DNA from 2 places in the Polaromonas sp. CG_9.11 genome. Region 1 is predicted to be linked to the other one. Evidence: riboswitches for the same ligand, from Rfam matches in the RefSeq annotation. Region 1 holds a riboswitch; the other holds the start of a gene.
The links. Region 1 has a riboswitch for S-adenosylhomocysteine ahead of ahcY (adenosylhomocysteinase). Riboswitches for the same ligand answer to the same signal wherever they lie in the genome.

Region 1 (3,411 bases):
TTTAAGGAGACGCTTACATGCAACGCCGCCAACTACTCCAATCCGCTGCCGTCCTGGCCGTTCCCGCGCTGGGTTCGCTGGGCGCCGCCTTCGCCCAGGCCCAGGGCTTTCCGGTCCGGCCGATCAAGCTCATCGTTGCCTTTCCAGCCGGTGGGCCGACCGACATCACCATGCGCTCGCTGGCCGAAAACGCGTCGAAAATCCTCGGCCAGCCGGTCATCATCGACAACAAGCCCGGTGCCGGCGGCACGCTGCCGGCGCAGCAGCTGCAGACCGCGCCAGCCGACGGCTACACGCTCGCGCAGATTCCGCTGGGCGTGTTCCGCCTGCCCTACACCACCAAGATCAACTGGGACCCGGTCAAGGACATCAGCTATGTGCTCAACATCACCGGCTATGCCTTTGGCATCGTCGTGCCGGCCGACTCGCCGTTCAAGACCTGGGCCGACTTGGTCGCCTATGCCAAGGCCAATCCGGGCAAGCTGACCTACGGCTCGACCGGCACGCTGACCAGTCCGCACCTGACCACCGAGCTGATCGCGCAAAAGGCCGGCATCGAACTGCAGCACATTCCCTACAAGGGCAGCGCCGACCTCATGCTGGCGGTGCTCAGCGGCCAGCTGATGGCGGCGGCCGACAGCACCGGCTTTGCGCCGCAGGTCGAGGCCGGCAAGCTGCGGGTGCTCAACACCTGGGGCGACAAGCGGCTGGACAAGTTTCCGAATGCGCCGACGCTCAAGGAACTGGGCTACGACATTGTGCAGAACTCGCCCTTCGGCATTGGCGCGCCCAAGAACACGCCGCCCGAGGTGGTCAGGCGGCTGCACGATGCGTTCAAGAAAGCCATGGAAGAACCCAGCTACGTGACGGCGCTGGGCCGCTACGACATGCAGCCCAACTACATGGGCACGGCCGACTACAGCAAGTTTGCGCAGGAAACCTTCCTGAAGGAAAAGGCGCTGGTCGAAAAGCTGGGGCTGGGCAAGCCGTCCTGACGCGGTCCGCTACCGCTTCAAGCGGTACGGGCTGCCAGCACGGCCGCCGCCACTTCGGCAAAGCCGGCGCCGCGCTCGCCCCGGGTGATGTAGCGCGGCAGGTGGCTGAGCTGCGCCTCAAAGCGCCGCACATTGGCCACGCCGATGCTGTTGCCGAAGGCCTCGAACATCCGCTGGTCGTTGGTCGAGTCGCCGACGTAAACCCAGCGGTCCCTTTCGGCTTCCAGGTCGCGTCCCAGCAACTCGCGAACGATCCAGCCCGCGCCCTGCAGCTTGTCGTGGTCGCCCAGCCAGCCGTTGATGTGGATCGAGCTGACGGTGGCATTCAAGCCTTCGCTGCGCATGATGCGCACCACATCGGCAACCTGCGCCATGTCCAGGTGCTCGAATTCGCTGTGGTCGATGGCGATGTCGGTTTCCCGCCCGGGCGAGTCGGTGGCGCGGCGGGCATCCGGCAGTTCGCGCTCGATGCGCGCCAGCACCGCCTGCAGGCGCGCCAGGTTGGCCGCGCGGGTTGATGCATCCGATTGGTATATTTTTGATAGCGCCTGGCGCCCGCCAGCCGTGCGGAAAATGCCTTTTTTATTGTTAACCAAGGCCACGGCGCCGTTCTCGGCCACGATGGCATCGACCGGCCAGGCCAGCGCAAAGGGTTCGCTCCAGCCCACTGGCCGGCCGGTGATGGCCATGACGTCAAGGCCGGCGCTTTTCAGGGCGGTCAGTGCAGCCAGCGCGTCGGGCGTGATGGCGCCTTCGGTGGTCAGGGTGTCGTCAATGTCGGTGAAAACGCCGGTGATTCGGCTGCGACGGTCCATTGGCCAGTGTTCAAGTGCTTGCATCGGTTCATTTTGGCATGCAGGCTTTTGTCGGGATGCGCGGCCTGGTTTGACGTGTTCTGTACAATGCACCCTCTCCTGAGGAGCGTTGCAACCCACGGCATGTGGTCTAGGCTCAGGACTTTTTCTTGCAACCACGCTCACCCGCATGTGCCTTGATGCCGGGTGAGTGAATTCCACACTTTCCTTCACAAGCCCTGCGGTCGTGGCTATTTTGCCCGCTTGACCCTGATTTTGGAGAGACCCAAATGAACGCCGTTTTGAAGACCATCCTGAATACCGACCACATCATCGCCGACTTGACCCTGGCCGCGTGGGGACGCAAGGAACTGAAGATTGCCGAGACCGAAATGCCCGGCCTGATGGCGATTCGCCAGGAATTTGCCGCTGCCCAGCCGCTCAAAGGCGCACGCATCACCGGCTCGCTGCACATGACGATCCAGACCGGCGTGCTGATCGAAACGCTGCAGGCGCTGGGCGCCGAAGTGCGCTGGGCATCGTGCAACATTTTCTCGACGCAGGACCATGCCGCCGCCGCGATTGCCGCCGAAGGCACGCCAGTGTTCGCCATCAAGGGCGAAACCCTGGCCGATTACTGGGACTACACGCACCGCATTTTCGAGTTCACTGGCCACAAAGGCACGCCGGAAGAAGGCCCGAACATGATCCTGGACGACGGCGGCGATGCGACGCTGCTGATGCACCTGGGCGCCCAGGCTGAAACCGATGCCAGCGTGATCTCCCGGCCCGGCAGCGAAGAGGAAATCTGTCTGTTCGCCGCCATCAAGGCCAAGCTGGCAAAAGACCCGACCTGGTACAGCCGCCGCCTGAAAAACATCATCGGCGTGACCGAGGAAACCACCACCGGCGTGCTGCGCCTGAATGAAATGTCGGTCAAGGGCACGCTGGCGTTTCGCGCCATCAATGTGAACGATTCGGTCACCAAGTCCAAGTTCGACAACCTCTACGGCTGCCGCGAGTCGCTGGTCGATGCCATCAAGCGCGCCACCGACGTGATGATCGCCGGCAAGGTTGCCGTGGTTGCCGGCTACGGCGACGTGGGCAAGGGCTCGGCCCAAGCGCTGCGCGCGCTGAGCGCCCAGGTCTGGGTGACCGAGATCGACCCGATCAACGCGCTGCAAGCCGCCATGGAGGGCTACAAGGTCGTGACCATGGAATACGCCGCCGACAAGTGCGACATCTTCGTCTCCGCCACCGGCAACAAGAACGTCATCACCTATGACCACATGGCGGCCATGAAAGACCAGGCCATCGTTTGCAACATCGGCCATTTCGACAACGAAATCGACGTGGTGGCGCTGGAAAAATGCACCTGGGAAGAAATCAAGCCGCAGGTGGACCATGTGATCTTCCCGGACGGCAAGCGCATCATCCTGCTGGCCAAGGGCCGCCTCGTGAACCTGGGCTGCGGCACCGGCCACCCGAGCTTCGTGATGTCGTCGAGCTTTGCCAACCAGACGATTGCCCAGATCGAGCTGTTCACCAAACAGGCTGAATACGACGCCGGCAAGGTCTATGTGTTGCCAAAGCACCTTGACGAAAAAGTCGCCCGCCTGCAC
Region 2 (3,411 bases), on a different contig from region 1:
GGCGCTGTTTGCCATCGACGAGTATTTTGACAATTCGGGCGAACGCCTGCCACTGATCATCAGCGGCACGGTGACCGATGCCTCGGGCCGCATCCTGAGCGGCCAGACGGTGACCGCCTTCTGGCACAGCGTGCGCCACGCCGAGCCGCTGGCCGTGGGCCTGAACTGCGCGCTGGGCGCGGCGCTGATGCGCCCCTACATCCAGGAGCTGGCCAAGGCCGCACCCGACACCTTCATCAGCTGCTATCCGAATGCCGGCCTGCCCAATCCGATGAGCGACACCGGTTTTGACGAAACGCCTGACGTGACTTCGCGCCTGCTGCACGAGTTTGCCGCCGAAGGGCTGGTCAACATTGTGGGCGGGTGTTGCGGCACCACGCCCGAACATATTCAGGCGATTGCCCGGTCAGTAGCGCTGGTCGGCGGTCGCAAGCTGCAGCGCGGTGTTTTCTACGCCGAAGCGGCTTGAGGGCTGGCTGAGCCTGCGGCGCCGCTCTGGCGGTGACGGCGCATGCTTGCCGACCCATCCGGTGTGGCGTTGCTTTGCCTTGGGGTGCTGCCACACAGGCTGCAGCTTTGCGCCTGATCTCGGACTGATTTGAAAACGGATTCAAGCGTCGGGCCGTGATCCAATCTCCTGCTCCATCGCCTGTGTCAGCTGGACGTACATCTTGAGCTTGCCGGTCACCTCGCGCAGGCGCGTTCCAATGCGCAGCGACACGGCCAGCAGCAGTTTGGCAGCAACTCCGGGGTTTTCCTCCATCAGACGGTTCAGGGCCTCGCGCGTCAGGATGGCGCAGCGCAACTGCGTGGCGGCAACACAGCTGGCGTAGCGGGGCAGGCCGTCGAACATGCCCAGCTCGCCAATCAGGCTGCCCGGGCCCAGCACAGTGATGACGATGGGTTCGACGCGGCTGACCACCAGTGTTTCCACCGTCACTTCGCCATTGAGCAGCAGCATCAGGAATCCGGTGTCGCGGGCATCGCCTTCGCGGATGAAGACCGTGCCTTTGGCCACGATTTGCGGCTGCATGTAGCGCACCACCATGCGCGCCTCTGGCATCGTCAGCTGCATCAGGGCTGTGGGCGCCACCAGCAACTGGGCTGCCAGGTCGGCCGCTTCCGAGCCTTCGGTGGCGTCGTGCCGTGGACCTGCCGAAGGGACGCTTTTTTTTCTGAAGAAGGTGCTTAGCATGGGTCAACCCGGTGGAATTTGATCGCTGGCAACCTGCCTGCCGACATTGGTGCTTAAAATCGAGCTTAACTCAAGGAGCGTTGCAGCGAAACATCGTTTCGTCAGGCTTGGGTAAACAGGGCGCAAAGCGTTCTTTTTGGCAACGACGCTCACCTTTGTTCCAAGGTGAGCCATGTCCGCAATTCAAACTACCCCGCAACTCGCCCCGCATGTCCCGCCCATGAAGCTGTCCGGCCTGGAGCCGGTCACGGTTGGCGCCGATTCTCTGTTCGTCAACATCGGCGAGCGCACCAATGTCACCGGCTCCAAGGCTTTCGCCCGCATGATTTTGAACGGCGACTATGAACAGGCGCTGACAGTTGCCCGCCAGCAGGTCGAAAACGGTGCGCAAATCATCGACATCAACATGGACGAGGCCATGCTCGACAGCCAGGCCGCCATGGTGCGTTTCCTGAACCTGATCGCCGGCGAGCCTGACATTGCGCGCGTGCCCATCATGATCGACAGCTCCAAGTGGAGTGTGATCGAGGCCGGACTGCGCTGCATCCAGGGCAAGGGCATCGTCAACTCGATTTCGATGAAGGAGGGCATTGAGGGCTTCAAGCAGCAGGCCAAGCTGCTCAAGCGTTACGGCGCCGCTGCCGTCGTCATGGCGTTTGACGAGCAGGGCCAGGCTGACACCTACGAGCGAAAAATCACCATTTGCGAGCGCGCCTACCGCGTGCTGGTCGACGAGATCGGCTTTGCGCCCGAAGACATCATTTTTGACCCCAACATCTTTGCCATTGCCACCGGCATCGACGAGCACAACAACTACGCGGTCGACTTCATCAACGCCACCCGCTGGATCAAGGCCAACCTGCCCGGCGCCAAGGTCTCGGGCGGCGTGTCCAACGTGTCCTTCAGCTTTCGTGGCAACGACCCGGTGCGCGAAGCGATTCACACGGTCTTTCTGTACCACGCGATCCAGGCCGGCATGGACATGGGCATCGTCAACGCCGGCATGATGGGCGTCTACGACGACCTGGAGCCGGTGCTGCGCGAGCGCGTCGAGGACGTGGTGCTGAATCGCCAGCCCGTCTACAAGGACGGCGAGGAACACCTGACGCCCGGCGAGCGCCTGATTGAAGTGGCCGAAACGGCCAAGAGCGGTGCGCGCGACGACAGCAAGAAATACGAATGGCGCGCACTGCCGATACGCGCGCGGCTGTCGCACGCACTGGTGCATGGCCTGAACGAGTTCATCACCGAAGACACCGAAGAGATGTACCAGGCGATCCTTGCCGGCGACGGACGGCCGCTGCATGTCATCGAAGGCCCGCTGATGGACGGCATGAACGTCGTTGGCGACCTGTTTGGCCAGGGCAAGATGTTCCTGCCGCAGGTGGTCAAAAGCGCCCGCGTGATGAAGCAGGCCGTGGCGCACCTGCTGCCCTACATCGAGGCCGAAAAGCTGGTGCTGCAGGCCGCCGGCGGCGACGTCAAGACCAAGGGGAAGATCATCATCGCCACCGTCAAGGGCGACGTGCACGACATCGGCAAGAACATCGTCACGGTGGTGCTGCAGTGCAACAACTTTGAAGTGGTGAACATGGGCGTGATGGTGCCGTGCCACGAGATTCTGGCGCTGGCCAAGGCCGAGGGCGCCGACATCGTCGGCCTGTCGGGACTGATCACGCCCAGCCTGGAGGAAATGCAGTACGTCGCCAGCGAGATGCAAAAGGACGACCATTTCCGCCTCAACAACATTCCGCTGCTGATTGGCGGCGCCACCTGCAGCCGCGTGCACACGGCGGTGAAGATTTCGCCGCACTACGAAGGCCCGGTGGTGTACGTGCCCGATGCTTCGCGCAGCGTCAGCGTGGCGCAAAGCCTGCTGTCTGACAACGCCGCCAAATACATCGCCGAGCTGAACGCCGACTACGACAAGGTGCGCACCCAGCACGCCAACAAAAAGCAGGTGCCGATGTGGCCACTGGCCAAGGCGCGCGCCAATGCCACGGTGATGGACTGGGCCAGCTACACGCCCCCCGTGCCCAAATTCGTTGGCCGGCGTGTGTTCAAGAATTTTGACCTGGCCGAACTCGCCGAGTTCATCGACTGGGGACCGTTCTTCCAGACCTGGGACCTGGCCGGCCCGTTCCCGGCGATCCTGAAGGACGAGGTGGTTGGCGTCGAAGCGGTGCGCGTCTATGCCGACGCCAGGCGCATGCTCA

Region 2: linked by a shared signal. The riboswitch ahead of metH (methionine synthase) and the one ahead of ahcY (adenosylhomocysteinase) in region 1 are both predicted to bind S-adenosylhomocysteine.

What each region holds. Positions count from the first base shown of each region.
Region 1 is NZ_JADOVE010000007.1:115,792-119,202, forward strand. It holds gene IWX85_RS07920 (tripartite tricarboxylate transporter substrate binding protein) at 18-995, shown strand; gene IWX85_RS07925 (HAD family hydrolase) at 1,013-1,834, opposite strand; S-adenosyl-L-homocysteine riboswitch at 1,906-1,980, shown strand; gene ahcY (adenosylhomocysteinase) at 2,080-3,411, shown strand, end outside.
Region 2 is NZ_JADOVE010000006.1:49,628-53,038, forward strand. It holds gene IWX85_RS06750 (homocysteine S-methyltransferase family protein) at 1-469, shown strand, start outside; gene IWX85_RS06755 (cyclic nucleotide-binding domain-containing protein) at 611-1,195, opposite strand; S-adenosyl-L-homocysteine riboswitch at 1,262-1,353, shown strand; gene metH (methionine synthase) at 1,368-3,411, shown strand, end outside.